DNA from 2 places in the Paenibacillus sp. MDMC362 genome. Region 2 is predicted to be linked to the other one. Evidence: riboswitches for the same ligand, from Rfam matches in the RefSeq annotation. Region 2 holds a riboswitch; the other holds the start of a gene.
What was found. Region 2 has a riboswitch for FMN ahead of ribD (bifunctional diaminohydroxyphosphoribosylaminopyrimidine deaminase/5-amino-6-(5-phosphoribosylamino)uracil reductase RibD). Riboswitches for the same ligand answer to the same signal wherever they lie in the genome.
Positions count from the first base shown of each region.

Region 1: it holds a riboswitch for FMN, as region 2 does, so the genes downstream of both, DP091_RS12310 (DMT family transporter) here and ribD (bifunctional diaminohydroxyphosphoribosylaminopyrimidine deaminase/5-amino-6-(5-phosphoribosylamino)uracil reductase RibD) in region 2, are expected to answer to the same signal.

Region 1 covers NZ_QLYT01000023.1:49,124-65,213, forward strand. Annotated here, with positions in the region: gene DP091_RS12295 (ABC transporter permease) at 1-78, opposite strand, end outside; gene DP091_RS12300 (DUF4179 domain-containing protein) at 615-1,616, opposite strand; gene DP091_RS12305 (RNA polymerase sigma factor) at 1,678-2,220, opposite strand; gene DP091_RS12310 (DMT family transporter) at 2,426-3,406, opposite strand; FMN riboswitch at 3,543-3,706, opposite strand; gene DP091_RS12315 (choice-of-anchor I family protein) at 4,307-9,409, opposite strand; gene DP091_RS12325 (extracellular solute-binding protein) at 10,066-11,685, opposite strand; gene DP091_RS12330 (carbohydrate ABC transporter permease) at 11,719-12,600, opposite strand; gene DP091_RS12335 (ABC transporter permease) at 12,616-13,506, opposite strand; gene DP091_RS12340 (helix-turn-helix domain-containing protein) at 13,870-16,090, shown strand, end outside.
Region 2 covers NZ_QLYT01000008.1:114,442-130,531, reverse strand. Annotated here, with positions in the region: gene DP091_RS02855 (YqzK family protein) at 122-355, shown strand; gene DP091_RS02850 (site-specific tyrosine recombinase) at 397-1,281, shown strand; gene DP091_RS02845 (purine-nucleoside phosphorylase) at 1,336-2,160, shown strand; gene DP091_RS02840 (D-alanyl-D-alanine carboxypeptidase family protein) at 2,471-3,661, shown strand; gene spoIIAA (anti-sigma F factor antagonist) at 3,753-4,106, shown strand; gene spoIIAB (anti-sigma F factor) at 4,103-4,561, shown strand; gene sigF (RNA polymerase sporulation sigma factor SigF) at 4,573-5,328, shown strand; gene DP091_RS02820 (stage V sporulation protein AA) at 5,511-6,155, shown strand; gene DP091_RS02815 (stage V sporulation protein AB) at 6,152-6,580, shown strand; gene DP091_RS02810 (spore germination protein) at 6,604-8,238, shown strand; gene lysA (diaminopimelate decarboxylase) at 8,356-9,687, shown strand; gene DP091_RS02800 (peptidylprolyl isomerase) at 9,898-10,329, shown strand; gene DP091_RS02795 (acyl-CoA thioesterase) at 10,394-10,795, opposite strand; FMN riboswitch at 11,009-11,192, shown strand; gene ribD (bifunctional diaminohydroxyphosphoribosylaminopyrimidine deaminase/5-amino-6-(5-phosphoribosylamino)uracil reductase RibD) at 11,460-12,560, shown strand; gene ribE (riboflavin synthase) at 12,584-13,252, shown strand; gene DP091_RS02780 (bifunctional 3,4-dihydroxy-2-butanone-4-phosphate synthase/GTP cyclohydrolase II) at 13,301-14,539, shown strand; gene ribH (6,7-dimethyl-8-ribityllumazine synthase) at 14,796-15,263, shown strand; gene DP091_RS02770 (segregation and condensation protein A) at 15,331-16,090, shown strand, end outside.

The sequences.
Region 1 (16,090 bases), on a different contig from region 2:
AGCGAGGATTTTAAGTTTCGGTCGTTTCTTGGCCGCTTTCACGGCTGGCAAGGAATGATGCGCAACTTTTGGCTCCATCGACGTTATTCACTCCAATCCGTATGGCCTCTTCTCATACCGCTTTCGTCATGGAATATGGCCGTGTTTCATGATTCAGCTCCATTCAATACTCGCGAAGAAATCGCTTTCAATTATTGTGGCTATAAGCAGGTTGCAGCGTTACGGCAGGTAATATCCGTCCTTCTATTGACCCCCCTCCAATATTAAGCGCTTACAATACTGGTTTAACCAATAGACTCCCGTATCTTGGACGTTAGACCGACAAAGTGATCCAGCCGCTTCTCCAACCTATGTTGAGAGTCACATTTCACCATACTAGTATAACTAGTATGGTAGTTGGTTTCATTTTAATGGACGTTTTCTCCAATTTCAATACATTTTTTTCTCATGAATCATATTTCGGTCCGAAGCCTCAAAAAAGCGGCAAACGCATCAGGCCATAGCCTAAATGCGCTTGCCGCTTTCGGATTCCATCCCTGCTGAGGTATTCATCAAGTAAAGGGGCAGAAGTCATCACTTCTGCCCCTTGAGGTTCCTGCCACCTATATCTATATTTACTTCAACTCCGTCACGTTGCCGTCGATGCTGATGCTTTTGATGTCCACATCCCCCAGAAAAACGAGGTTATTCTTGCTGTCCAGATTATACAGCCACTGAAACCCGCTCTTTGTGGTACTTGTCGAGCTGACATGAAGCATCAATTCTGATCCGTCCGCGGCAATAACCTTAACCTCCGGCGTATATTCCGGCAATTTATCCAGCTCACCGTCGGTACGCTTGCCTTCGATAGCTACACCGATGGAAGAGACGCTAATCGTGCTGAGAGACAGTGCCTCCTCACCCTTATCAATCGCCATATTCAGACTCTGCTCTCTCTGCTTCCCGGGAGCAATGGTGAATTGTACATCCCAAGGGCCTTCAACGGCTTGGGTGTTGTCCGCTGACGCGATTCGATCGGCTGTGATCCGTGCCTTAAGCCCGTCGAGATCATCCATCGCATCGATCTCAAATACGCCGACAAGCTTTTTGTTATCGTCAAGAAGCTGCTGTCCCACCATATAACTCACATCATGTTCCGTTTTCAGCTCAAGTCCGGGTATCGATGCACCCACGGGGAATGGCGTGCCATCCTCTTTCATAAAGCTGACCACCAAATAACCGCTGTTGCCGACATAAACCCCTTCTTCCACATTCATGGTTACCCCGGACGCGGTATCCGTCCCTTGTATAGGTGACCGTTCGTCCTCCGCAATGGACGCGGATTGACCGAAGAACTGCTTCAAGCTATCCATGTATTGGCTCGCAAAAGCGGTCGTGCTAAGTATCATAATCATCGCGGCAGCGATAACGATACTGGCTTTATATTTTTTCGCTTTCCTGTTTTTAAACATCATCGTTTCCTCCTCTTGAATAAGGTCCATCGCTCGATTCTTGATGCGTTCCATACTGATTTGTTGTGTCAACTCGCGTTCCTCTTCCTCCGTTAGGAGGAGATTCTCCAGCTCCTGATTGTCGATATTGGCCATGATATCTACAATTCGCCGCTTCACTTGCATCCATCCCCTTTCGCTATCGATTCGAAGCTTCACTCCTATAGACACGGTCCTTATAGAAATCCTACGGATTCTCGGTTTCATAATGAATGCGCAGTTTGTCCTTTGCCCGGCGGATCCGGGCGGTGACGGCTTTCTCCTGCATATTCAGCCTGCTTGCAATATCTCGGACTTTCTCCAAATAGAAGTACCTGCGGATGAAGATTTCGCGATCCGGTTCCCCCATATCCTGGACCATGCCGCTAATCGCTTCCTTCTCCTGCCGCAGAATAGCCAATGCCTCCGCAGAAGGACAAGAAACCGCATCATCTTCCAATTCGGATTCAATGACCCGCTGTCTTTTTCGCAAAACATTCAAAGTATGATTACGCGCGGCTATGGCCAGATAAGGCTTGAGGCTATCTCCGCGCAGCATGATTTTGGGCCCGTCTGTCCACAGCTTGACCAGCACGTCCCCGGTGATTTCCTCCACATCGTAGGAATTAAACCGTCCACCAGCCACCTTGGCGACCACCGCGGCTATGTAACGTGAATAGCGGTCAACCAATGTTTCAAAACATTGCGGATCTTTTCGGGCAAGCCCGTCCAACAATGTCCGATCCTCCATGGATCCTCCCCCCTTTATAACCATCTCTTTTGGTTGAACCAAGCCATAAATCCGGTGCTACTATATAAGACACCGTAAATTCCGGAAACCCTACACATCTTTCAAAAAAATGATCCTTGCACCAGGCAAAATTACTGGATAGCTTGATGTAACGGCAAAAAAAGCCGACCCCACCCGGATCGGCTTTTTCTACACACGTATGATTTTATTGTAATTGCGGAGAAGCTTCGGATTGCTGCCTCGAAATGATAAACAGCACGAGCCAGATCAGAAGGAATCCAAGAAGCTGAGGACCAGTCACGATCTGCTGGAATACGATCCAGTTGATGAGCACGCCCACCATGGGGAAACTCAATTCCGCAAGTGTTGCCACGGAGGCTTTGGTCGTGGTTAATCCTTTATAATAAACCAGCAAGCTCAGGAGACCCGGCAGTAATGCCTGGCCGATCAGGTTCAGCGATACCAAGGCAAAGGCCCCGGTATTCCAGGCCGGCATATTCCATGCTGCCCCCTCGCTCCATGTAATGACGGTCAGGAGCGGCAGGGCAAGCACGAAGCGCAGCGAGGTTACCGTCTCGTATTTCAGTTTGCCTACCATCAGGCGCCCCATGACGGTTGAACCGCCCCAAAGCGCTGCTGCACCTAAGGACAAGAGACTGCCAACTTGAATAAACTCATTCCAATGGCCAATCGGCAAGGTTAAACCGAAGGTGAGTAAATACGTGCCCGCCAACGCGAAGATGAGCAGTATGCCGAAATGGCGCGGAAGCTTCTCTTTCAGAAGCAGGCTGGCCAGAATGATGGCAAACAGCGGCTGCAGCTTCTGAAGCAGCAGGACGGCATTCAGATTGCCGCTCGACAGCCCCATCGTGAACAATACGGTAGCCAATGCCGAGCCGCCCCAGGATATAAACAGCAGAGCACCGACATGATTCCAGCCTAGGCCTTTTAGTTCCTCCCGGTTCTTCCACAATACAGGAATTGCAATCAAGGAAATAATGATATGTTCAAGCAAAACGATCTGAGCCGAAGTCAAATTCTTCAGCAGAATGACCCGGAACAACGGGTCTACGCCCCATAGGGCGGCTCCCAAAACGACGAGCCAGAACCCTCCCTTAAAACGTCGACTTGCCTGTGTGTCGGAACCATAGGGTTTCACCTTGACTCCAGTATTAATATTACTCATCTTGCCCTCTCCTGTCTTGAATACGGAGGTCTTACTAGCAGAAAGCCCCCGTCATCGACATGTGTCGACGTAAACGGGGGCTGATCAAATAAGCCTGCGCCCGAATGGAAAATTTCGCATCCACGGCAAACTCATCTTTGATCTTCTCCCATCCGGACTTTACCGTCGGCCTTGGAATTGCACCAAGTCAGTCGCTGCGATCAAACACACCAGAACGCAGCGAGTCGCGGGCTGAGTTCGTTCACGCCGGAACGAAGCATCACCGCCGGTTAGGAATTTCACCTTACCCCGAAGATCCATATTCATGTTTTATTTTAGTAATGCATTCACACTAATCAATTAACCGATAATTCCTATGAGCTTAGTTGATATATTGAAATTATAACATGAATTCTTTCATGTAAATACATCTATTTTCAAAATAAGTGAAATTAGAGTTGAAAACAATGAAAAATCTCACGTTCAACCAAGACTTACTGAAAATTATACAGCAAGTATCGATTTGTTACCAGTATGTTTTTTTGGTATTTATTCATTTTATGTGATATCGAATATCTTCAGCTGGAACGGGTACCGACCCGGTTGAACCATATACTGAGGCATAGCCTAGTTCCTTACGGTTACCAGCTTTCCCTTATTCCCTTCTTCCTTCCTGCTCTTCTGGAGCAGCTGTTCACATCCGCCTTGGGCCGATTCGGCGTCCATCGTTTCACCTGACCCCAATATGTATATGCAGACGCAATGCGCATGAACTCACATCCTTTAACACTTACGGATATTATCGGATACCAGAGTACTTCTCTTTAACCGCTCGCAATTTACTTTGGTATAAAAAAACCGGCCCTAAGGTTTCAGCAACCTTAAGGCCGGTCTTATAATTCTAATGGATTCCTGCTTCGTTTAGTTCATAAATTTCAACGCTGCCAAAGTACGCTTCAGAACAAGTGCCGCTTGCGCACGGGTAACCGAATCGAGCGCTCCGAAATGACCCTGGTTGTCGCCCCGGAGGATGCCTTGCTCCGTAAGGCTGGCAATATGGGCAGCGGCCCAGGCAGGGATGGACGCCTGATCTTTGAATTCAATAATGGCATTCGCACCCTGATCCGATAGACCTGTCGGACTTACCGCCTCCATGGCCCGGGTGATCATCACAGCCATTTCGGCACGAGTCATGCTGGCATTGGGCGAGAAGGCACCGCCAGTGCCGCCCTCGATCAAGCCGTAACGCAACGCTGCCCCGATCTCGCCGGCATACGCGGAGGCATCCTGAACATCCTTGAATGCTCCGCTCTCGATGACCGGACTAAGTCCCATCGCGCGGACCAGCATAGCCGTAAACTCTGCTCGCGTGATTACCTTGCCCGGCGCGTACGAGTTAGCGTTAACTCCGTTCACGAGCAGCTTGGAAGCCATGGATTCGATTTCCTCTTTCGCCCAGTGGCCGTTTAGATCGGCAAAGGTTTTCTTATACTGCAGCAGTGCATAAATGCCGTTTCCTGCATGCTTCACTTCGATGGCCGGTTTACCATTCCATGTCGTCGCTGCAGCCGGTACAAATCGGAAGCTTCCCGCATCTGCGTCAAAAATTACAGCAGTGACCGAATTCGAAGCTGTCCCTGCCGGCAGCGGCAGGATGCGGCTGATGACGCGCTTCCCGAAATCCTTCTGTTCTTGCTCTGCGCCTGGTGCTCCAACCGCTACGGCAAACTGAAGCGCTCCGTTCGCAGCCATCGACGCGCCCATGGAAGCTGCCTTGGTTGTCATAGCATCCGCTACCTTGCTTGCTGCCGGAGCCACGGATACCTTCACTTGGATGCTGCCGGAGCCTTGTGCCGGCTTCAAAGCCTCATCCAAATGCAGAGCCGTTACTGGAAGACGGAAGGCGCCAAGTGCGGTCTCCAGCACCAGGGTCACATTCGAATTCCGTTCCATGGCAAGCTTCAGACCTGCTGCCGAAAGGGACAACTCGGCGGCACGGTTCAACTCCGGAGCCCGAATAATGAGTTCCTGCTGCCCGTTCGCAGACAATCCGGCAACCGCCTTCTTCCACGCTTCTTCCTTCACCGTAATGCGGTCCACTGCTCCGCCTGCATCACTTATATTCAGATCCTTGCCTGTCATTACGTTTGGCAATGATGTGTTTCCGCCAGCGGAAGGAGGATTAGGCTGTGATACCGGCGGTGTTACAGAACCGCCTCCCGACCCGCCTGATCCTGATCCAGGAGAAGAGCCGTCACCCGGATTCGCCGGTTTCTTCTGCTCCGTGATTCTCCCCTCGACTTTCGGCATGACCTTCCCGCCCAGCTTGTTCACATATTCCATGAAGATTTCATAATCCGGGTAACCCAGATCCTCGTTGTATTTTCCTTCGGCAATCGCATCGGCAAAGGATTTATATCCATCCCCGCCCTTGGCTACAAAGCTGTTCGTTGCCATCCGGTACGTCTCGGTCAATACCAGAGGTTTGTAGCTTCCGTCCTTCATGATCTGTACGTCGAACACTTTATCGCCTGCCGGAGCGCTAGGATCCCATTTGAATTTCATCCCGGCGATTTGCGGGAACTTTCCTGGCAGATCCGCCAGTTTGGCACCGCTTATTCCGTTTTCCAATCCGTCTTTCAGCTGCTGTCCGGTGACGTCCATAACAAACAGCGTATTTCCGAAAGGCATCACCGTACGCAGCCCGCCCATCGTGATTTCGCCCTCATCGATCGCGGCGCGAATACCTCCACCATTGGTAAGGGCAATATCAGCCTTCTTAAGCTCTTTGGCTTTAGCCAGCATGCCATCCGCAATCAGATTGCCGAGATTCGTCTCCTTGGAGCGGACATTCTCGCGTTTGCCGTCAAGTACGACGCCTGCAGTACCGATAACCTGCTTCATCAGTTCTTCCAATTCCGCTTTGTAAGGAGCCAGCATATCCTTGGCCTTCGCGTCTTCCTGGACCGTACTGTCTACCGGAATCAGCTTGCCGCCGAGTTCGCCTTCGCCAACGAGAACAACGCCGTTTTTGTCAAACTGCAGGTCTACCCGGCCGAGGAACTTGCCCCATTCATTCGCCTGCACGATGACGGTTGGTGTACCGTGTTGATTGTCCGTCACCACTTCCGGTGCATTGAGCGTCGTATGGGTATGGCCTCCGACAATGAGGTCGATGCCTTCGACGGCCTCGGCCAGCGCCTGATCTTTGGCGTAACCCAGGTGAGACAAGGCGATGATCTTATCAAGCCCGTCCTTCTCCATCGCTTCAACCGTTGCTTGGGCCGAAGTCACCGCATTGCGAAAGACCACGTCTTTCCCCGGGCTGGAGGTCTCGGCCGTATCCTCGGTCGTCAGGCCGAATACCCCGACCTTTTGGCCGTCAACCAGCAATGTCGCGTATGGATATACCCCGTTATTTGCCGTCGTCTTTGGCTGATCGGTATCGATCACCGCCGGCTTACGAATCAGGTGCGAAATGTTAGCATCCTGACTAAGATCCACATTCGCGCTGACAAGCGGGAAGTGCGCCTTGCTCACGAAATCTGCAAGCGTCTTGGTGCCTTGGTCAAATTCATGGTTGCCAAACGTCATCGCGTCATAACCCATATAATTCATGAAGGCCAGATCCGCCAGCCCAAACCATTTGGTGAAATACAGATCGCCGGAGAATACATCCCCTGCATCCAGCAGCAGGCTGTTCCCGCCTTCGCTTCGGACCTCCCGAACCAACGTGGCTCGTCTGGCCACTTCCGCCAGATGCGCATGCGTATCGTTGGTATGCATCACCGTTAACTTCCACGGTTCTCCATCCATTGAACCGTCCGTTACCTTAACCGGCACGACCGCTGATCCGTAGCCATCTTTGCTCAGGACGGTAATCACGGCTTCCCCTGCGGAGACCGGCGTGACCAGGCCGTTCTGGTCTACGGCAGCTACCGTTTCGTTGGAGGAACTCCAAGCCAGCTCGGTTGAACCGCCTTGAATCGGCTCCACGCTCGCATGCAATAGTTCGGGTGCGCCGCCTGGACTCAGTTTCAGCGATGTCTGGTCCAGCGTAATTTTGGTCACCTGGAGCTCCAGCAGGGCCACCGTCCCACTGACCTCATTAGCGACCAGCAGCAGCGGTCGTCCTGTCTTGCTGTCCGCGGCCGGAATAAAGTCCAGTCCCTCCGGCCCGGAATCCGACTCAATCCCGCCGTTAAAATCCCGTGTGTTGATATAGTTCAGAAACGCAGGATTGGATGGATTCGTTACATCATACGTCATAACCCCGCCAATGCGCTCCAGTCCGACAAAAGCCAGCGTTTTCTGTCCGACCTTACCCACGGCAACATATTCCGGTTCAGGTCCTTTCTTGGCGCTGCGGCTGTCCAGATCGGTTTTGTCATTGCTGGCATTGAAATGATCCGGCAAGCGCTCGGCCGTAATCTTCTCAAAATCACTGCCGCTGTCGTACACCTGGGACAAATCGGCTGCATTCCAGATGGAAAATGAGCGACCCCCATATAGATACAGTCCTCCAGTGCCCATATCGCTGGCAACTTCAACCTTGTCATAGGTGGTTCCCTTGTCAGCCAAAAATTGAGCTGCCTGAGACAACGGATCCAGACTAGGCTTCATTTTGCCAATGTTGCTTTCATTGCTTCGGTCATCCCAGCCGGTAGCGTCCCCTTCGTTCGCGGACAGGATATACTGCTGTCCGTTCACACTATAGGTCGCAATTCCGTCCGGCATATACATGCCGTAAAAAGGAACGTTCTCAAACTTGATTTGTCCATCCTTCAGGAGGTCGAGCTGATTCTCTGGTTGATTGAAATCTTTATACCCGAGCCCTTTGACCGATTGAATACGCTTCGCGGCGATATCGACCACAGCAATCGCATTGTTCTCCTGCAAGGCGACATATGCCGTCAGCTCATCCTCGGACAATGAGATGTATTCGGGTTCCAGATCACGAATCGCTTCAGCTTTGGTTCCGGTGCTGCGAATTTGCCCGTCCGCTTCCACAGGTCCGCGAATATGTACCTGATCGTCAATGATCGACGGGTCATCAAACTTCAGATGACTTGCTTCGCCTGATATGGTGTCGATAATGGTAATGCTTCCTTCCGGATCAGGAGCGGTCTCCGTACGAGGTTCGCCTTCATCCGCCGTCAGGATATAACGGCCATCGGACGTATACTTGACCATGTCCGGCTGGATGCCGGTTTCATAAGATTTGATCAAGCCGCCTTCGTAATCAAGTACCAGAACCTTGCCGGCTTTTGCATGATCCTGCTCCTGTACAGCGACCACAACCTGCTTCGTCTTGGTGTTGATATCCACGCTGGTCAGGTCCCCATACAGAAAACCGTCTGTGCTTGCCAAGTCTTCCACATTAATCTGCTTGTCCTTCAGCAAGCTGCCGTCAGTGCCAAGAGATACGATTTCGAGACTTGCCGGCTGGGTTGAACCATTGACTAGATAGAGCTTTCCATTATCTTTGTTGTATTTTACAATTTCCGCCACGCCGCCGTCCTTATTGGAGGTACCCACGGAATAATGTCCGATCATCCTCATGGCCAGCTTGTCAGCCACCGGATCTGGGCGATTCCCCAATACTTGCAATTTCACAAGCGACTGGGCCGTCGCAGGTACGGCTGCGCTATCCTGCACCGTTACCTCAACCGTATATTCGCCCTCTTGTCCAGCAGCAGGCGTACCCGTAATGAATCCTGTATCGGACGCGATGTCCAAGCCTGCCGGCAGACCCGTCGCCGAGAAGGTATACGGTGCTTGTCCACCATACACATCAACAGTCACCGTGTATGCCTCTTCTGCATGCGCATCCGGAAAAATCTTATCGGTAATGCCAAAATCAACGGCAGCGATAGCTGCATCTTGGGATGCTGTTTCCGCGCTGGCCTTCTGGAGTATCTCCTGTCCCTCTTCAGCCATCACGGTGCCTGCCGAAAATAAAGAGGCCATCGTGATTTCCGCCGCCATCAACAGCGAGACTACTTTCATGCTTTTATGCTTCAACTCTATATCCCCTCTTCTATCCTTATTTAAATCCAAGTGTAAGGAAGAAGTGTTAACGCATCCTCAATAAACGTCGCGGTTTGTGTAAAATGGACGATAGACAGCAAAAAAGCCGCGACATCCATGCCGGGCTTCTGCAAGCGGCGGCTGTGTCCGAGCTAACTGCCGCTTGAAATTACCTTCATATCTATTGGGATACTCTCCTTATCAGAACGAGTACCCGCATACTCATCGGCATTAATCAATGATTCCAAAATGCCTCATCGTAGCAATCGTTATCAATATACACCAACGTATGAACAGGATGGCCCACATGATCAGAAAACCCTGAATCAAACGCTCAACTATCCATTCCAGTTTTTTATTTGAGCTATGCCTGCGCCTCTGCTTAAATAACCATGCCGCGAATCCCTTGGGAATATTCCTGAAAGTCGTCTTCCGCTCTATGTGCGACTCCTCCCCTCATGATATCGATACTTACGAATTTACTCCCGCCAAGGTGGGGATTTTGAGCACTCATTTATATGGGGGCATCTAATGTATTTAAATATGATCTTATCACCCCTGTTGGGATATTTCACCAATGATTTGGATTAGCAAAAAACGCGATACGGGTTCCTCCCCGTACCGCGTCTCTCGATTGTCATCGTTTTTGCTTACTCCGCCTGGTAGCGCTCATAAGCGGCCTGGTAAACCTCCATATATCGGTCCAGTCCCATCTTGTTGAGTGTATTCACATACTCATCCCATTGGCTGAACGAGGCCGAGCCGTTTACGAATTTCGCTTCCATTTCCTTAACGTAATCCTCGATGTCTTTACCGATCGAGGTCATGACGTCCGTTTCCTCCAATGTAAAGTTAAAGTTGTACAGGATCTCCTTCACGGCATACGGCTCTGCCTTTTCGGCTGCGGCCATGGCGTTAGGTCGTGTCTCCGAGGCTTTAAACCATTGCTCCCGCACAAAGCCCGGATAGCTGCCCCCGAGCCAAGTGAAATACTTGGCCAACGCCTGATCCTGCGTTAATCCATTTGGATTCTCCGTAATCTCCTTCACATACTCCAGCTGACCGTCAGCGTTCTTCGTGAATGTCTCGCCTTCTTTACCCATGAAATAGAACTGGGCGCCCTCATCCCCGTAGAAGTAATCCATCCAGCGGATCGTTGCTTCCGGATTCGGGTTCTTATCGGTAATCGCAAATGCACCTACGTGAACCATCGGCACTTTGACGTGGGAGTAGAGCTGATCACCATGCGGTCCCTTAAGCGCCCCGAGCCCGATGTATTCTTTGCGACCCATCACCATCTCCGGATTCGGCACAATCGTAGCACCGAGCAGGCCCTCCTGCCCTTTGGCATTCAACGCGCCGCCCTCAATCGTGAAGATCTCTTTATCGAGCAGTCCTTCCTGGTGCAGCTTGTTTACAAACTGGAGCATTTCCTTATACTCCGGCAAAGCTTTGGTGAAGCGCAGTTTCCCAGTGTCCGGATCTATGTCCACCAATTTATGGCCAAGTCCGCTTGTGCCAAGTCCCCAAGATCCTTTCAAGTGATCGATGATTCCGGTAATGCCTGCTGAAGCGAAAGGAATCTCATCATGCTTTCCGTTACCGTTTAGATCGGTTTCTTTTACCGCCTTCAAATACGCATAGAATTCTTCTGTCGTCTGCGGCTCTTTCATCCCGAGCTGATCCAGCCACTCCTGATTAATCCAAATCGGTGTACCAATCAACATGGAGAGCAGCCCAGGATCGTAGAAAGAAGGCAGGGAATAAATGTTGCCGTCCGGCATCGTCAGGCCTTTTCGAATATCCGGGTACTCTTCCATCAGCTTTTTGAAATTCGGTGCGTATTTATCGATCAGATCATTCAGCGGTATAAATACTCCTTGCTCCCCATAACGGGTTAACTCTGCGGAGCTGACCCTTGCGGAGTAGAATACATCCGGATAATCTCCACCTGCCAGCGCTAAGTTCCGCTTCTCGGTCAGGGTATCGAATGGAATGAGGTTCCAGGTCACATTCACATTGGACATCTCTTGATAGGTTTTCCATACGAGCGTTTCCTCAAATTTGCTCCCGTTTGATGGCGACTTGCCCGTGAAGAACGTCAGATCGAGGGGCTCGTTCACAATCGGCATGCCGGTCTCGTTAAAATTGGCTTGCGGCGTCTCACCTTTATCCGTTGCACTTTCCCCGCTTTTACTACCGCAGCCTGCCAGCAATCCGGCTGCCAGTACAGCTGCCAATGTAAGTGAAGTCCATTTTCTCATCACCATAAAATTCAATTCCTCCTCATGAAATATCCGTAATCAACCTTTAATTGCACCAATCATAACGCCCTTCACAAAATACTTTTGCAGGAACGGGTACAGCAGCAGCATCGGCAGATTCGTCACAATGACCGCCGCATATTTGATGGCTTCCGCGTCCATCAGACTTCGCGCCAGCGAATCGTCACTGATATCCACCATCTCCTGCATCTGTCCCTGTACCAGAATCTCGCGCAGGAACAGCTGCATCGGATAATTAGCACGATCAGATAAGTAGATCAGCGCGCTGAAATACGAATTCCAGTGACCTACGGCGTAGAACAGCACCATCACGGCCAATATCGGTCCGGATAACGGCAGCACAATCCGCAGCAGTACCCGCATATTGGACGCCCCATCGATGAACGCGGCCTCCTGCATTTCCTTCGGAATGGAACTCTGGAAGAAGGTCCGCATGATGATAATGTTCCACACCGATACGGCCGAAGGAATAATGATGGCCCAAATCGTATCCAGCATTCCCAGCTCCTTCACCAGCAAGTAATTGGGGATCATCCCACCGCTGAAGAACATGGTAAAGACAATGATGAGTGTAAATACATGTCGACCCTTGAAGTCAACTCTGGAGAGCGGATAGGCTGCCGCAATGGTCATCAGAACATTCAGCGCCGTTCCCGTCGTGGTATAGAGCAAGGTGTTCAGAAATCCTCGCATAAGCTCCGAATTGGCAAACAACCGCTCATATCCGACAAATGACAGCTCCTTGGGCCAGAGCCATACTTCCCCTCGCATGACCGTTTCTGGTGCACTAATGGAAGCAATAAGAACAAAAAATAAAGGATACAGTACAAGGAGCGTGATAAAAGATAGTATAATGTAAATAAATACTCCGGCTATTCGTTCACTTCGGCTTTGCGGCATACGCATCATTCCTCCTTACCATAGGCTGTTCTCGCTGACTTTTCGGGCGATCCGGTTTACGGTAATCAGCAGGATGAAGTTTACAACGGAGTTAAACAGGCCAACCGCAGCCGAGAAGCTGTACTGGGCACCCAGTATACCACTCCGGTATACATTCGTAGCAATGACGTCAGACGCTTCCATATTGAGCGAATTTTGCATCAGGAAGATCTTCTCGAAGCCGACGCCCAGAACGGAACCGATGTTCAGAATCAGCAGAATGGTCATCGTTGGAGCAATGCCCGGCAGATTGATATGCCATATTCGCCGGAACCAGCCTGCTCCATCCACCTTGGCCGCCTCATGCAGCTGCGGATCAATCCCGGCGAGTGCCGCCAAGTAGATAATAGAGCTCCAGCCCATGCCCTGCCACACGCCGGACCATACGTAGATGCTCTTGAACCAGGAGGGCTCCGTCATGAAGGCGATAGGCTCTCCGCCGAAGGAGGTGATAATCGAATTGACCAGGCCGCTGACCGGCGACAGAAACATCATGATCATGCCGACGACGACCACCGTAGATAAGAAATGGGGTGCATAAGTTACGGTTTGTACAAATCGGCGGAACCGGCCCGATCTGGCTTCATTGATCATCAATGCCAGAATAATCGGAATCGGAAATCCGACCGCCAGCTCATATAACCCGATGCCCATCGTGTTTTTGATAATGCGCCAAAAATAAAAGCTGTCAAAAAAGCGTTCAAAATGCTTGAAGCCTACCCATGGACTATCCATGATCCCTTTGTTCGCAATAAAATCCTTAAATGCAATCTGGACGCCATACATGGGTACATAATGAAATACAATGAAGTATAACAGAACTGGTGCAAATAAAGCGTACAGCTGCCAGTTTCTGCGAACCTGCATCATCCATCTTCGCCAAGCACTTTTCCTGCGAATGTTTGAATGCGCTTCCACGGTGTTTAGATGACGTTGTAAAATCGGCAATCCCCCCTCTTTCGTCTATGCGTCTTCGTGTGTCTTAAAGGTCCACGTCTGCATCATAAACGACCCGAACGTCTAAGGGGTATTGACCATTTTAATGATGTCTCGCCTTTCATTGGATGGATGGGCAGAAGCGCCGTTTTCCTAAAGCATTGCTTAAAATCTAAAATATTGACTATCCATTTTTTACGAACGATTAACATGAATCGGGCACAATCCTTAACACTTGTCCTATATAATGTTGTGAAACCTTGAACGTCAGAAAAATACAAAGGGGGGAAGGCTGTGAATTGGATCAGACATAAAAGCCGCAGTGTGTTCTTTAAAATTTTTCTGAGCTTTCTGGCCATCATCGTGTTATTCGGATTGTTCTATACGGTCATTTTCCAACTCTTTAAGACCAGCCTGCAGAAAGAAATCATCGATACCAGCCAGCAGGCGGTTCACGATACGGCAGAGCGGTTCAACAACCAATTCAGCAGACTGCAGGTATTAATGTTCGATATATACAATCAATCCGAATTAATCGGCTTCAATAATCAGCTTCGCCACCAGGCCGGAAACGAAGTCAATTACTTGAAGGCTCGGGATGTGATGATGCAGATGCGGAGCGATATCTATAACCCGCTGTTCTTTCTGGAGGACACCCTGATTTATCTCCGGGAGTTTGATTTTGTACTGAGCAAATCCGGAAGCGGCGATGCTTCCTATATGTTCAACCGTTCCTATGCAAGCCCGAGGTATCCTTATTCGTTCTGGAGCAGCTACGAGGGCCATCGGGAATCCTTCAAACTTCTCCCTGCGGCTACTTATCGAGTCAACAACGATTTGTCCGAGAAAACACTGATGCCCTTTGTCTACAAGCAGCCGGACAGTCCTTATGAGGTCATTGCCCTTATCGATATCGACAAGGCCGCTCAGTCCTTCTTCGGCGAATCCGATGATCGTGCACTCGCCATTCTGAATGACGAAGGCCAAGTGCTCTATATGCTGGGCTCCATGAACCAAGATCAGCTTCCGACGTTTGAAGCCGGACAGAAGGCCGTGCTCAAAGATGGAACCTACTATTTTGCCGAAGCCGGGTCCGACGGACTGACCTATGTCTCGGCCGTGCCTTACAGCCATGTCTCTTCGCAGCTCAGCCGGTTGACCGGCGGTTTGCTGCTCATCTTCTGCCTGTCGCTTGGCGTGGCCCTTGCCGCTTCCTTTTTCCTGAGTCGCAGATTGCACAAGCCGGTGAAGCAGATTTTAACAACCGTGCTGAACAGAGCCAACAGTTCATCCATGCCGGAGGCCGGAAGCATCACCGAATACGATCTGATCCAGAACCGGATTCAAGAGCTGTTCCGGGAGAAGGAAGAAATACGGGAGCGCATGAACAAGCATAAATCCGTTCTAACCAGTTACTCTTATATCAGTCAGCTGAAGAGCATCAATACCGATATAAGCGAGTGGGAGGATTTCCTGTCGGATGACGGAAGCTTCATCGTGGTTCTGTATCACATCCGTTTCCGGATGAATCCGGTTTATGAGCTCCCCCTCCAGACCGATCAGGCGGTCCGCCATATGCTGGAGCATATTCACCTGATCACGGCAGAACGCTATCCGGGATCCCATACGTTCCAGATCGAAAAGAATGAGATCGTATCCATCTTTAAACGGGAGGAAGCCGCCCGCCTGGAGGAACTGCTGCAGGAAATCAAGGACATGTTAAATGAGGAAAAGGAATTGTTCCTTGTCACCATCGCCGTCAGTTCCCAAGTGAGCCACTCGTCCGAATTCAATCAAGCCTACCATCAGGTCAAAGGACTGACCGCACAGGCACATCTCTTGGAGGAATCACAGATGGTAACCAAGCAGCGGGTCCTTCCAAACACTGTCAACCTAAGCCCGTCTCAGGAAAAAGGACTGCTTGACGCGCTGCAATCCGGCAGCGACAGCCGCTCCTTGCAAATCATCGATCTGGCGCTCGAAGCCATGCAGCGCAAGGAGGCCGGCATCTCGCAATTCCGTTTCTTCGCCGATTCGGTCGCTTCCAAGATTCTAAGTTACATGGAGACGGCCCAAATTGACAAAACATCTGTCCAATCGTTAAAGCAGTGGAGCGCAAGATTGGCGGAATGCCATTGTTTAACCGATTACCAGGGGGTATTCCGTCAGCTCGTCGAAGCCTCCTGCGCCCTCATTCGCAAGAAAAAGGATACTGGCGAAGAGCCGCTCATCGCCATGTTCATGAACATTATCCATAACCAGTATGCCGATGATCTGTCTCTCGACTATCTGTCAGCCAAGCTGAACCTGTCGAGCGCCTACCTCTCCGTCTATGTCAAGGAGAAGACGGGTCTTAACTTCAGCGACCATCTGCTCGGCATCCGTATGAACAAAGCGAAGGAACTGCTGGCATGCACGGACTTGACCGTCAATGAGATCAGCCAGCGTGTCGGCTATCTCAACATTACCTCCTTCAACCGGACGTTCAAGAAGGCCGTCGGCATGACGCCGGGCG
Region 2 (16,090 bases):
AAAGAACATCAGAGGAAAGCGTCATAATCCAGCAGCTTGTATCATAGGATTTACGTGAAGTATACCTATAATACCCACTTTCACTTGGTGATCAAGCAAAGATGAAGGAGAGGCGCTGCCAGTGATTATATCAATCCGAAAAATAGGCTCACTGATCCGATTTATTACGATGTTCGCCGTTCTGACGATGTTTTTTTACTTCGTGCTGGGTTGGGTGGGAGATTGGCTGACCCCAGTGGATCCTTACCGTGCGCCTTCCGGTCAAGCGGTTAAAGCTTTTCAGCCTGAAAGCACCATGGACTCCCGCTATTCGCCGGCGGAACGTCTGCGATTGTACTACTGGTATGGGGAGTGATCGTGCTTGTAACGGGTACACGGGAATAGGAGCAAAAGATCATGAAACAATATCTGGACGAATATGTAACCTATCTGGAAGACGTGAAGGGACTGTCCCGGAGCACGATTGAATCGTACCGGGCCGACTTACAAGGATTCATTGCTTTTGCAGCGGAAAGAGACGTTATCAACCCGCAGGAAGTTACACGCACCATGCTTGGATTATACATGGGAAGACTGAGGCAGCAGGGCAAGGCGGCATCAAGCCAGCTTCGCTGCACGGCTTCCTTGCGTTCCTTTTTTCAATATTTGGTGCGTCAAGCCGTTATAGGACAAGATCCGACCCAGCTGCTGGATAATCCGAAGCCGGAACGGAAGCCGCCCAAGTCGCTAACCATTGAGCAGGTGGACAAGCTGCTGTCGGCCCCGGATTCCGGCACCCCTCAGGGGGCTCGGGACAAAGCGATGCTGGAGCTGCTATATGCTTCAGGTATTAAGGTGTCGGAATTGGTGAATTTGAATACGCATGACATAAATATGGAGATGCGATTTTTGCGCTGTGCCGTTTCCGGAGGGAAGGAGCGAATTCTTCCAATTACCCAGATCGCAGCCGGGAGCGTGGCTTTTTATATGCAAGACATGCGGGACAAGCTGATTCGTGATGCGAATGAGGATGCATTATTCCTGAATTCACTCGGTACGCGCTTGACACGGCAGGGATTTTGGAAAATTATTAAAAAGTATGGCAAGCTGGCCGATATCGATGAGGAGATTACGCCGCATACCCTTCGCCATTCGTTTGCCATTCATTTGCTGCAGAACGGCGCCGACTTGCGTTCGGTTCAGGAGATGCTGGGTCACTCGGCATTATCCACCACCGGCATGTATCAATCCACCAAGAAAAGCATGAAAGAAGTATATGATCATTATCACCCGAGATCTTAGCGGACCTGCTCGACTAGGATCTACAACTTATTCTCAGTTAGGAGAGGTATGAACATGAGTTCAAATCATCAGCAAAGCATTAAGGAAGCAGCGGCATACATACGCGGGCAGAAGGGTGTCGAACCCCAGGTCGGCCTGATTTTGGGTTCAGGACTCGGCGTACTGGCAGAATTGATTGAGAACCCGGTTTCCATCCCGTACACGGACATTCCTCATTTTCCCGTGTCCACAGTAGAAGGCCATGAAGGAGAACTGCTGCTGGGTACGATTCACGATCGACCTGTCGTTCTGATGAAGGGCCGTTTCCATATGTATGAAGGTTATGGTCCGGAAGTGACGGCTTTCCCGGTGCGCGTCATGAAAGAGCTGGGCGTGAAAAGTCTGCTGGTTACCAATGCGGCGGGCGGCATCAATACGTCCTTCGAGCCGGGTGACCTCATGCTGATCTCCGATCATCTGAACATGACAGGCACCAATCCGCTGATCGGGCCGAATGATCCGAAGCTTGGCGTCCGGTTCCCGGATATGTCCCAGGCTTACAGCCGTCAGCTTCGCCAATTGGCAAAAGAAGTCGCGGTGGGTCAGGGCATTGCACTGAGAGAAGGGGTCTATGCAGGTTTGCTCGGACCAACCTATGAAACGCCTGCCGAGATCGTCATGCTGCGTACGCTCGGCGCGGATGCGGTTGGCATGTCCACGGTGTCTGAGGTCATTGTGGCCAGACATGCCGGTCTTGAAGTGCTGGGCATCTCTTGCATCAGCAACATGGCAGCCGGAATATTGGATCAGCCGCTATCCCATGACGAGGTTATGGAGACTGCCGAGAAGGTCCGGGAGAAATTCCTTGCGCTGGTCATGGCCATTATCCCAAAAATGTAATAACCCATTTTAGCAAGGGGCTGGGCTCCGGCGGATTTATATCTGTCGAGTCCAGCCTTTTTGCTATAAGTTTTCAGCGAAGCTGAACCATTCTGTATTCGCATTTATACGTGTTTGGGGTCCCCGCAAAGTATTTGGAATAAGCATCGAAGGATAGGCTCCACTTTGTGGGGTTATTCTGTGTTCCCTTAAGATCAAGGCGATAATATTTCCGTAAAATACTGGAATAATTTGTTTTCATCCTGACGACAATGAATAGCAGACCCGTTATTTTTCGGGATGCCATTACGAATGTCAGGAGGGGATGGAAGTGAAAAAAGCGTTAATCGCTGGATTGCTGGTTCTATTTGTAGGGTTGTCCAGTGCGGCTGTACCAAGTTATGCAGAAGAAAAAAGCAAACCCGGCGAAGGATCATCTCAAGAGGAACTGGCACCAGGTGCTCGTTCTGCTATATTGCTGGATGCGGATACCGGAACCATTATTTACGAGAAAAACAGCCATGATAAGCTGCCTCCGGCGAGCATCACCAAGATCATGACGATGCTGCTTACGATGGAGGCCATCGATGAAGGACAATTGCAATGGACGGATAAGGTGCGTACCAGCGAATATGCGGCCTCCATGGGCGGGTCGCAGATCTTTCTGGAGCCCGGCGAAGAAATGACGGTGGATGAGATGCTCAAAGGCATTGCCATGGCATCAGGCAATGATGCCTCCGTCGCGGTGGCAGAGAAAATTGCCGGCTCAGAGGAAGCGTTTGTGAAGCTGATGAACGAGAAAGCGGCCGAGCTGGGGATGAAGGATACCCATTTTGTGAACTGCAACGGACTTCCCGCAGAGAATCACTATACTTCGGCCCACGACATTGCGGTCATGAGCCGGGAGCTGCTGAAATATGACCAGATCACCAAATATACGGGAGCCTATCAGGATTATTTACGTAAAGATTCAGAAAAACCGTTCTGGCTGGTCAACACGAACAAGCTGGTTCGATTCTACACGGGTGCTGACGGATTGAAAACCGGATACACATCAGAGGCCAAATTCTGTTTATCGGCCACAGCCAAGCGGGACGGACTGCGCGCTGTTGCCGTTGTTATGGGGGCTCCGGATACAAAGACTCGGAATAATGAAGTATCTCGCATGTTTGACTATGCCTTCTCCCAGTATTCGATGCATTCCATCTATAAGCCGGGTGAAGTGTTAGGTATCGTGAAGGTCCAGAAGGGAACCGTGCCAGAGATTTCGATTCAAGCGGATAAAGATTACAGCGTGCTGGTTAAGAAGGGCGTAAAAAGCCCGGATATCCGTCATGAAATTCAGATGGACCCGAATGTGAAGGCGCCGGTAGCCGCCGGACAAGTTGTCGGCAAGCTAACGGTATATCAAGGTGATCGGGTAGTGAAGGAGTTCGAGCTGACATCTCCTGTCGAGGTGAAGAAGGCCGGATTCTGGAAGCTGTTCAAACGGACAACCGGCAAGTTGTTTCATGTAGATTAATAGGAGTTTTCTTCTAGTTTTGTCGGGATGCAGGAATGTCTTTTTCAAATGTAGAAATCTTTGTTCATGTCAGGGAGGAGAGTGAGCAAACATGAATCTGCATGTTGATATGGAGCATCACAGGCATGTACTGATCGTCCGTCTGTCCGGGGAACTGGATCATCACACGGCCGATTCTGTCCGGATGCAGCTGGATGAAGCTATTCAGAGACGTCAAACAGAGCACTTGGTGGTGAGCTTAAAGGACTTGGACTTTATGGACAGCTCGGGACTTGGGGTCATCCTGGGACGCTATAAATTCATCAAGCAAAAAGGCGGAAAGATGGCGGTATGCGATGTCAAGCCGCAGGTTTACCGCTTGCTTGAAATGTCAGGGCTGTTCAAGATCATGCCGATATATGAGAACGAGAGCACGGCACTCTCGGGTTTGGAGGTAGTGTCATGAGTGAAGGAAAAGCACAGCATAATTTTATGACTCTGCAGTTTGCCGCAAAGTCGGAAAACGAATCCTTTGCCCGTGTCGCCGTGGCTGCGTTCATCTCCCAGATGGATCCCAACATGGATGAGCTGAGTGACCTGAAAACGGTAGTCTCCGAAGCGGTCACAAACAGCATTATCCACGGTTACGATAGTGATCCGGATGGGGTTGTCAAGATTGAAGCCTCCATTGACGGGGATATGATCACGCTGTGCATTGAAGATTCCGGCCATGGGATCGAAGACTTGGAGATGGCCAAACAGCCGCTTTATACATCAAAGCCTGAGCTGGAGCGATCCGGCATGGGATTCACCATCATGGAAAATTTCATGGACGAATTTGAAGTGGTCAGCGAACCAGGCAGCGGTACGTCGATCAAAATGAAAAAGAGGATCGAATCTAAGAAAGCTTTATATAATTAGGGGTTGGACAAATGGATGCCGATGTGAAGAAAACTTCGCAGACTTATTTGGACGACGCGGAGGTCAAACGACTCATTGCACTTAGCCAAAGCGGGGATAATGTCGCCCGAGACACGCTCGTCAACTGTAATATTCGTCTTGTCTGGTCTGTCGTTCAGCGGTTTATGAACCGGGGGTATGAGCCTGATGATCTGTTTCAGATCGGCTGTATCGGTCTCCTCAAATCCGTGGACAAGTTCGATCTCAGTTATGACGTAAAGTTCTCGACCTATGCCGTACCGATGATCATCGGAGAAATTCAGCGCTTCTTAAGGGACGACGGGACCTTGAAGGTCAGCCGCTCGCTTAAGGAAATGGCCAACAAAGTCAGGAAGAAGCGGGACGAGCTGTCCAAGCAGCTCGATCGGCTTCCAACGGTGAAAGAGGTTGCCGAAGAGCTTGGGGTAACCCCCGAGGAAGTGGTGTTTGCCCAAGAGGCGAACAAACCGCCAACCTCGATTCATGAGACCGTATTTGAAAATGACGGGGATCCCATAACGCTAATGGATCAGATAGCTGATGAATCGCAGGAACGATGGTTCGACAAGCTGGCCTTGAATGAAGCGATAGGCGGCTTGACCGAACGGGAGCGGCTCATTGTATATCTGCGGTATTACCGGGATCAGACGCAGTCGGAAGTTGCCAGCCGGCTGGGCATATCCCAAGTACAGGTATCGCGACTTGAGAAAAAAATATTGCAGAGCATACGGAACGAGATCGCGCAGTAGCGGCTTGCAGCCGTTACTCTAAAGCACTGTCAAAATGACGCCGCCCTTAAAGGGACGGCGTCTTTTCATTTTTCAACAACCTCCCTGTTGATGGAGCGGATAAAGAAAGTATGGTAAATCCGAGTAGAAAGGAGAGACTTTTCCCATACTAACGGTAATTTAGCAGTAAAGGAGTGTTTCGGATGAAGGTTAATCCCACTCCGACGGTGTTTCTGCAGCTAAGGAGCCGCATACGGTTACCAAAAAACCAGACCGTCAAACTAGGTGATGTCGCCTTCATTGTCTGCGATCCCGAATGGGAGAAACGGCTTAGAGTCCTGCCGCTTACGCAGCCGAAGGATATCGATGGCAACCGCCTTGTCATGGATCTGATACAAATTATCCCGAAGATTCAAGCCTTGATTCCTGGCGCCCATATTGAACCGATGGGAAACCATCATACCCTGGTGGAGCTTATTGGTCCGGAGAGCAAGCGGTCCAAATTCTGGTTCCCGCTCATTTGGCTGCTTTTGTTTTTCGGTTCGGCGCTGACCATTATGAACTTCCATGCCGACGTCAACATGCTCGAGGTACAGATCCGAATCGTCGAGATGGTGACGGGGAAAAGAGACGAGCATCCCTATTTGTTCCAGATTGCATACTCGCTCGGGCTCGGATTCGGAATGACGGTGTTCTTCAATCATTTGTTCAAGAAAAAATGGAATGAAGAACCGACCCCGCTCGAGGTGGAAATGTACCTCTATCAGGAAAATCTGGATCAGTTCGTGGTCGCCGAAGAATACCGGAAAATGAACGCCAGCGCGGATACGAGAGGTAAGGAACCATGATGATATCCATCCTGCAAGGGATATTCACCTGTGTTCTTGGCGTAGCGGGGGGCATCGCCGTCGGCGGCGGAGTCATTGCGCTCATCATCGTGCTGGACATCATTCCGAGACTGTCCCAACTGACGGCGACTTACAGCCGGGTCCATTGGTATGAAGGGGCTTTAATTGCCGGATCCTTTATCGGCACGGTGGCCGATTTCTGGCATTGGTCCGTTCCATTGGGGCCTGTTGTGAGTACCGTGATCGGATTGATGTGCGGAATATTCATCGGCATGCTGGCAGCCGCATTGACGGAAGTGTTGAATGTATTGCCGATCCTGGCCAAGCGGCTCCGGTTGACGGGGTATTTGTTCGGTCTTCTTATGGCTATGGTCGCAGGCAAGGTAGCGGGCTCTTTGTTCGACTGGTTTGTTTACAGCAAGTGATAGTTAAGGCTAGGAGGTAGGTTATGGACGAGAAAACAACATATAACGGCGAACGGGAGACCGATATTCCGATTATTCCACCATCGGAGATCAAAGCATTGGAGGAACAGGAGCTGGCCGAGAAGAGGGAAGCTGAAACTTCCAACAGCACCGAGGAATCCGTCATCTACTGGCAGCAAACAGACCATGTCCCCGCAAAGCTGAGTGAACTGAAAAAAGTGCTTAAGGAAGTTATCGGTCTTGGGGTTTCTTTCGATGTGGTATTCCGTGAGATGAACTTTGCCGGCAGAAATGCGGGGCTTCTCTTCTTAAACGGCTTCACGAATGATGCCTTGGTGACGGATATACTGACAAGGCTGACGTATCTGACACCGGAGGATGTGAGCAATCAGGCACTTACCGAGATGATGACCCGCTATATTCCACATGTCCAAGTGGAGCGGGATACAAGGCTCAGCAAAGTGATTAACGAAGTGCTCTCCGGTATATGTGCGCTGTTCATTGAGGATGCGCATTCCGCCATCTTGTTGGATACCCGGAAATATCCCATGCGCGGGCTCGAAGAGCCTGCGGTGGAACGTGTCGTTCGCGGCGCGAGAGATGGTTTTACGGAGACACTCGTTACCAACGTGAACCTGGTGCGAAGACGGGTTCGTGACCCGGGGCTTCACGTCGAGGTCATGAAGGTCGGAAGGCGGACGAGAACCGATGTATGCCTGGTTTTCATTGATGACATCGTGGACCGTACCCAGGTTGAGGCGATTCGGGATAAAATCAAGCAAGTGGATTTAGAGGGGCTTCCTCTCGGAGATAAACAGCTCGAAGAAGCAATCGTGAACAAAGGCTGGCACCCTTTTCCGCTGGTCCGATATTCGGAACGGCCGGATGTTGTATCCTCCCACCTGCTCGAAGGCCGAGTTGTTGTCATGGTAGATACTTCACCGAGCGTGATGATCATGCCAACCACGTTTTTGGATCTCTGTCAGCATGCCGAGGAGAATCGCCAGACCCCATTTATGGGGACATATCTCCGCTGGATACGTTTTATTGGCATATTTGCATCCATGTTCCTGCTCCCGTTGTGGATGCTGCTTGTTGTCCATCCTGAACTGAAGCCGCCGGGACTCGATATCATCGGTCCGCAGGAGAACGCTAAAATTCCGATTATCCTGCAATTTCTGATCGTTGAATTCGGTGTGGATTTGCTCCGCTTGGCTGCCGTTCATACGCCGACACCGCTAGCTTCGGCGATGGGGTTGATCGCCGCGATCTTGATCGGCGATATCGCGGTTAAGACCGGATTGTTTGTCAACGAGGTCGTCTTGTATATGGCGGTCGCATCCATCGGGATGTATGCAACTCCGAGTTATGAGCTTGGACTTGCCAACCGGATGGTCAGGCTGCTCCTTCTGCTTGCAACAGCCCTGTTTGCGGTGAAGGGTTTTGTCATCGGGACGACGCTTCTGATTCTGCTCCTGACGACACACCGTTCCTACAATTCCTCTTACTTGTGGCCATTTATACCATTTAGTGCAAAAGCGATGGGCGAAATTTTGTTCCGCAAACCGCTGCTTCTATCAAGAAGACGCCCGGCCCACAATAAAACGCGCGACAACACCAAAATGGGCTCTGAAATGAATCCCAGAGGCGAGCAATAACAATAACACAAATGTTGTGTTGAAAAATCCATTTTGATTACCTTCCGTTGTCTGCTATACTGTGAACAATTATTCGATTACCCTATTTTGAATCAATGGATCGGAGGAATTGTAAGCATGTTTTTACACGGTACAAGCAAGATTAACGATCAGGGGCATTTGGAAATCGGCGGGTGTGACACATCCGTTTTGAAAGCTCAATATGGAACACCACTATATATTGTAGATGAGCAGTCGGTTCGCAATCGTTGCCGGGAATACATCGAGGCCTTCAAGGCGTCCGGCTTGAAGTTCCAAGTCGCCTACGCAAGTAAGGCGTTTTGTGTGATGGCCATGTGCCAATTGGCCGAACAGGAAGGTATGTCGCTTGACGTCGTATCAGACGGAGAGCTGTACACCGCACTTGAGGCCGGATTCCCGGCAGAACGGATTCATTTCCACGGAAATAATAAAACCCCGGAAGAAATTGAGATGGCGCTGGATGCGGAAATTGGCTGTTTCGTTGTCGATAACGTAGTTGAACTGCATATGCTGCAAGCGATTGCTGCCGAGAAGAATCGGAAGGTCAACATTCTGCTTCGCGTGACACCAGGTGTTGAGGCTCATACGCATGAGTATATCTCAACAGGCCAAACGGATTCGAAATTTGGCTTTGATATCGGCAACGGCTCAGCTTATGAAGCGGTGAAGCTTGCCGAGGCTCAAGCGAATATTCATCTGATGGGCATTCATTCCCATATCGGCTCCCAGATTTTTGAGGTGGAAGGCTTTCAGATGGCTGTTCAGCGCGTAGCTGAATTCGCGGCTTCCGTTAAAGAAGGTTTGGGGGTTGTATTCAAGGTTGTGAACCTTGGGGGTGGTTTCGGTATCCGTTACGTGGATGGCGATACGCCGCTTCAAGTATCCCAGTATGTAAAAGCGATCACGGATGCCGTGAAGACCCATTTTGCGGGCCTTGGCTCCGAACTTCCGGAAATTTGGGTGGAACCGGGTCGGAGCATTGTTGGTGATGCAGGCACCACCCTGTATACGGTGGGCACAAGCAAGGATATTCCCGGTGTGCGTAAATACGTTGCCGTAGACGGCGGAATGACGGACAACCCGCGCCCGGCGCTGTACGAGTCGAAATATGAAGCGCTGCTCGCGAACCGGGCGAATGAGAAGCCGGAAGAAACGGTATCCATTGCCGGCAAGTGCTGTGAGAGTGGAGACATGCTCATCTGGGACTTGGAGCTTCCGAAGGTAGCAACAGGCGATTTGCTGGCCGTATCCTGCACAGGCGCATACAACTATTCCATGGCTAGCAATTACAACCGAATCCGCAAACCTGCGGTCGTGTTCGTGAAGGACGGACAGAGCAAGCTGGTCGTACGCCGTGAGTCGCTTGCGGACATCATCAGCCATGATGTGGTACCGGCAAGTGTAACCAAAGAAACCGTGGCCAATTAAACTGATGATTGTTTTACGGCTCTAAAACCAAAGAGGGCCCACCAATGCCTCCGGCTGCGGTCAGGGCTCTTTGGTTTGCCTTGGTCTTGATATGTGATGTGCGAACAGGGGACAAGATCGTTTTGCTTCGAAGCTCAATTCATAGTAAACTATAGAATGCATTGTAAAAAAATCGAAAAAACGTTCTAATAACGGAAGGAGATAACACATATGGCTAAAAAAGCGAAGATCACATTAGAGAACGGCAAAGAGGTAGTGCTTGATCTGTTCGAGAATGATGCACCGAATACGGTAGCTAATTTTGAGAAATTGGCGAACTCCGGTTTTTATAACGGTCTTGTATTTCACCGTGTAATCCCTGGGTTCGTTGCTCAAGGCGGCTGCCCACAGGGAACGGGAACCGGCGGTCCTGGCTATACCATCAACTGCGAGATCAATCCTAACAAGCATGAGCGTGGAAGCTTAGCTATGGCGCATGCCGGCCGCAACACCGGCGGAAGCCAGTTCTATGTATGCTACGAGCCGCAGCCGCATTTGGACGGACAACATACGGTGTTCGGTAAAGTTGTAGAGGGCATGGAGTACGTGGATGCATTCAAAGGCCGCGACAAAATGGAAAAAGTGGAAGTATACGAAGCGTAAACATTTCTGTTCAGGACAGGCTCACCCGAAAGGGTGAGCCTGTTTTTAATATTCCGGAGAGGGGTTACGCAGGATCAGGGAATAATTGGCGGAGCTCCTCCGGTACTGGCCGGCTTTTTCGAGTATGTACATCCATCGCCACACTGGTGACGGCGGCATCCGCGCACAGCTCTCCCTGTTCGTTGTATATCGTCTGTATCAGGACATAACTCGTACGACCTACAGCATGCGGTTCGGTTACGATCGTCAGACGTTCGCCCTGGGCGCACTCCTTGCGATAATTAATATTGATATTGACGGTAACGGTTTGGACGCCGAGCCGTTTCAATAGGTCATATTGAAGATTCCCTGCTTCGTACCATTCCTCACGCCCCCACTCCAGATATTCCAGGTATTTGGCGTTATTTACATGTCCGTTGACGTCGATTTCCGTAGGACGGACGACAATGTCCAGCGATGTTTTCATCGTGATCGCGCTCCTTTTCAGCTGTATCAAGTCCTGTGTTTATCCTCTGCATCATATCCCGTGCTTAACTTATTTAAATGTTCTCCCTTCGGGGAGAATTCTCCTTCTACATATTGGTATTAAGTTATAGACTTTAAAAAAGTTAGTTGTTTTTCTTGCATTTTTCAAAAGGTGGTGATAAGATTCTTCATAAGATCAAACAATATCATATGTTTAATCCTTCGGGGCAGGGTGAAATTCCCTACCGGCGGTGATGAACGCAGCGATTGAGCTTTAGAAAGCAGGTGGCTGCGTCTTAGTCCGTGACCCGGATATGCGTGTGTTGTTACACACCGTATGCGGTGGACCTGGTGAAAATCCGGGACCGACAGTATAGTCTGGATGGGAGAAGGAGTGAAAGACACATAAGCAACATGTGCTATTTGTGTCTGTGCACACAACGCGATATGCGTTATGTGCAGGTTTTCACATGCAATTCAAGCCTGTGCTTGCGATGATATGATGTCGCCGGTAACGGATTTGGATCGTTTGTTATAGGCAAAACCTGCGACCATAACGGTTATTCAGCGTGTCGATTAGTAACTTCCATCAAGCCCTGTTAAGGATTCCCCGAATCTTTGGCAGGGCTTTTTTGTGTGAACGTTCAGAAAGGGGCATGTTTAGCTTGGATATCGTCAACGATGAATTCTATATGTCACTTGCGCTGGACCTGGCAGAACGTGCTCAGGGCCAAACCGGGATTAATCCGGTTGTGGGGTGTGTCGTCGTTAAGGATGGCGCACTTGCAGGGGTGGGAACACATCTGGAGCGCGGAACACCGCACGCTGAAGTTCATGCCCTGAATATGGCTGGCACCAAGGCAGCTGGCAGTACGGTGTACGTAACACTGGAGCCCTGCAGTCACTACGGTGCGACGCCGCCATGCAGCGAGAGGCTGATTGCCGAGGGTGTTCAGCGAGTGGTTGTTGCTTGCGAGGACCCCAATCCTCTCGTTGCGGGCAATGGGATCCAAATGCTGCGCGCAGCGGGAATCCGGGTTGAGATCGGTGTCCTTAAGGAACGTGCTCTTCGCTTGAACGAAGCCTTCATTAAATTCATTACGACGGGTCAGCCCTTCGTAACGTTAAAGACAGCCAGCACGCTGGACGGCAAGATCGCTTCAAAAACCGGTGATAGCAAGTGGATATCCAATGAGGAATCAAGAGAGCTTGTGCATACGCTGCGTCATCGTCACCAGGGCATCATGGTAGGCGTGTCTACCGTAATCGCGGATAATCCAAGCCTGACGACAAGACTTGGCGTGGAAGGCTTGCATCCGGTTAGGATCATTGTGGATTCCAGCTTGCGAATCCCGCTCGACAGCCATGTCGTGACAGACGGTTTGGCGCCGACGTGGATCTTGACGACGGAGCAGGCGGATGAGAAGAAGCGGTCCGTGCTGGAAGAGCAAAGAGTTCAGGTTATCCCCTGCGGGCCAGGACCTCGTGTGGATCTGAAGACTGCACTGGTGAAGCTGGGGCAAAAGGGGATTGCCTCCATTTTACTGGAAGGTGGGGGCACGCTGAATGGCTCAATGCTGGAACAGAAGCTGGTGGATCGGCTCATCCAGTTCATCGCCCCTAAGATTATTGGTGGATACGATTCCCCGGGAAATTACATGTTCAGCGGGTATGAGCAGATGAATCAAGCGATTCAGCTGACAGGACTTGAGACCGAAAGACTTGGCGACAATATTTACGTCACCGGGATTCCGGTCTGGAAATAAGGAGAAAGAAAGGAGGGAAACCTGTGTTTACTGGATTGGTTGAGGAGATCGGCGAGATGAGGCGGATCGGACGGAAGGGCGAAGCCATGCTGCTGAGCATTTCCGCGAGCCGGATTATGGATGATTTAAAGCTGGGGGACAGCGTATCCGTTAATGGCGTTTGCTTGACAGCTACAACCATTGACAAAGGTATATTTACGGTGGACGTGATGCCGGAAACCTATAGAAATACCAATCTTAAGGAACTGCAGCCAGGTGGAAAGGTGAATCTGGAACGGGCGATGGCGGCCGGAGGCAGATTTGGAGGCCATATCGTTCAGGGGCATGTGGATGGCGTCGGCGTCATTCGCAGCGTGCTGGCAGATCAGAATGCCGTGGTATACGAGATTGCGCCCGCGAATGGGGACATATTCAAATATATCATTCCGAAAGGCTCCGTTACCCTGGATGGAATCAGCTTGACCGTTGTCAAAACGACAGATTCCTCCTTTACGGTATCCATCATCCCCCATACGCTGGCGGAGACGGTGCTGGCTTATAAAAAAGCAGGCGATACGATTAATATCGAATGCGACATTTTAGGGAAATATGTAGATCACCTGCTGCATTACGGCTCAGAAGGGGCCGGCAGCAAAGGTGGGGCAAAACCGGGGATCAGCAGGGATTATCTTGCGGAACACGGATTTGCCTAAGCTGGGTGATTCACATAGAGTCTCCATGAGGAAGAAGGAGGAGTAGCGATGGATGAGCGCTTTTCATTTCATACAATCGAAGAGGCGTTAACCGATTTGAAGGAAGGCAAGGTCGTCATTGTCGTCGATGATGAAGACCGTGAGAATGAGGGTGATTTTATCGCATTAGCTGATAAGGCAACCCCGGAGGTCATTAATTTTATGATTACCGAAGGCCGTGGGCTCGTATGTTTGCCCATGACGCAGGCCAGAGCCCAGGAGCTCGACCTCAAACCGATGGTTACCCAAAATACGGACTTTCATGGAACGGCCTTTACGGTTTCCATTGATCATAAGGATACTACGACAGGCATATCGGCCTATGAGCGGTCCATCACCGTCAAAGGCATCCTGGATTCGAATGCATCTGCGTCCGATTTCCGAAGACCAGGTCATATGTTCCCGCTGATCGCAAAAGATGGAGGCGTCCTGCGCCGGGCAGGACATACGGAGGCCGCTGTCGATCTTGCCAGATTGAGCGGCTCCTATCCGGCCGGCGTCATCTGCGAGGTAATCAAGGAAGACGGCACAATGGCACGGCTGCCGGACCTTGTGGAGATTGCTAAGAAGCATGATCTGAAGCTGATTAGCATCAAGGATCTGATTCATTACCGCAATGAAAAAGAAAAGCTTGTCCAGCGAGAGGTAGCCGTGCGGATGCCGACCGACTTCGGCGTGTTTCAGGCCGTCGCCTACACCAACGACGTGGACAATAAAGAGCATGTTGCCTTGGTAAAAGGGGAGATCGACGGGAATGAGCCTGTTCTCGTGCGCGTGCATTCCGAGTGCCTGACAGGAGATGTGTTTCACTCCCATCGCTGTGATTGCGGTCCCCAGTTCGAGGCGGCACTCCGCCAAATCGATGAAGCAGGCAGAGGCGTTCTTCTCTACATGCGCCAGGAGGGGCGGGGCATCGGCTTAATCAATAAATTGAAGGCCTACAAGCTCCAGGAAGAGGGACTCGACACCGTGGACGCCAACCTGAAGCTAGGCTTTGCGGCAGATCTGCGCGATTACGGCATCGGAGCCCAGATTCTGAAGGATCTGGGGATCAGACAAATCCGCTTGCTGACAAACAATCCGCGCAAAATCAAAGGCCTTGAAGGTTATGGTCTTGAGGTTGTAGAGCGCGTTCCGATCCAAATGCCGGAGAACGAGGATAACACGGGCTACCTGCACACCAAGCAAGCCAAGCTCGGTCATATGCTGAAGTTCAGTGATATCGAGCAGAACGAGAGTGCCAACTAATCACCATATAACAAAAGGTCTTATTTGAGAAGACGGATTTGCCTGAGCATAATAAGCAGAGGAGCAAATCAGTTCTGGAGAAGCGGTAGCGGTCGCCTTTAAATCCTGATTTCCACCTTGAAAAAATAGATCATGAAATCAGGATTTAACAGCGATCGGAAGAACGATTTGATCCGGCAGCGACTTGATGCGAAGCAATGACTATGATCACCTTAAGACCTTATATAAACTCCAAACCGAAAGGAAGTCATTCATCATGGCAACTATATTTGAAGGTAAATTAGTATCCGAGGGTCTAAAGTACGGTATCGTCGTAGGTCGATTCAACGAATTCATCACCAGCAAGCTGCTGAGCGGCGCACTGGACGCACTGAAGCGTCACGGCGCACAGGAGAACGAAGTCGATGTGGCATGGGTGCCGGGTGCGTTTGAAATCCCGCTGATTGCCCAAAAAATGGCAGAGAGCGGCAAATACGATGCCATCATCACCTTGGGAACCGTCATTCGCGGGTCCACCACGCACTATGATTATGTATGCAGCGAAGTGGCCAAGGGGGTATCCGCAATTAACCTGAAGACCGGTGTACCAACGATTTTCGGTGTCGTAACGACGGAGAATATCGAACAAGCCGTGGAACGCGCGGGAACGAAGGCCGGCAATAAAGGCTGGGATTCGGCCATGGCAGCCATCGAAATGGCGAACTTGACGAAAAGCCTAAAATAGTGCTTATTTAATGTAGTGCTCTTTTTTTGGAGCACTGCATTTTATTTTTTTGGCGGGAGGATTCACCGTGACCGTATTATACAAGCTGGAAACGTTTGAAGGACCGCTCGATCTGCTGCTGCATTTGATTGATAAAGCGGAAATCGACATCCAGGATATTCCCGTCAGCGAGATTACCGAACAATACATGGCCTATTTGCACAACATGCAGGAGCTGGAGCTGGAAATTACGAGCGAATTTCTGGTCATGGCTGCAACGCTGCTGTCTATAAAGAGCAAGCTACTGCTTCCGAAGCCTCCGGTTATCGAAATGGACGAGTTCGATTTTTATGAAGAGGATGACATGGATCCCAGAGCAGAGCTCATTGCGAAGCTGATCGAATACCGTAAGTACAAAGGCATCGCACGCCACCTGCATGAGAAGGAATGGGAACGCAGTCTGATTTATTCCAAGGAAGCGGAAGACCTGACGCCTTACATGCCGGAAGTGGAAGAGAATCCGGTGCAGGGATTACATATTTCGGATTTGATCGCCGCTTTTCAAAAAGCGTTAAGCAAAGCAGTCAAACGTACATCGTATGCCCGCATTCAGCGGGATGAAATATCGGTTAAGGACCGGATTCGTCAGGTCTTGGATGCTTTGGAGGAGGTTGGGCCTGGAGGCAGAATCCTGTTCTCCAAGCTGCTTCACGAAGAGATGGTACGGCATGAAATCGTGGTAACCTTCCTGGCCATTTTGGAGCTGATGAAAATGAAGCAAATTTTGTGCTACCAAGAGAAGTTGTTTGAAGATATCGTCATGGAGTGGAGAGGGGAAGGACGCATTG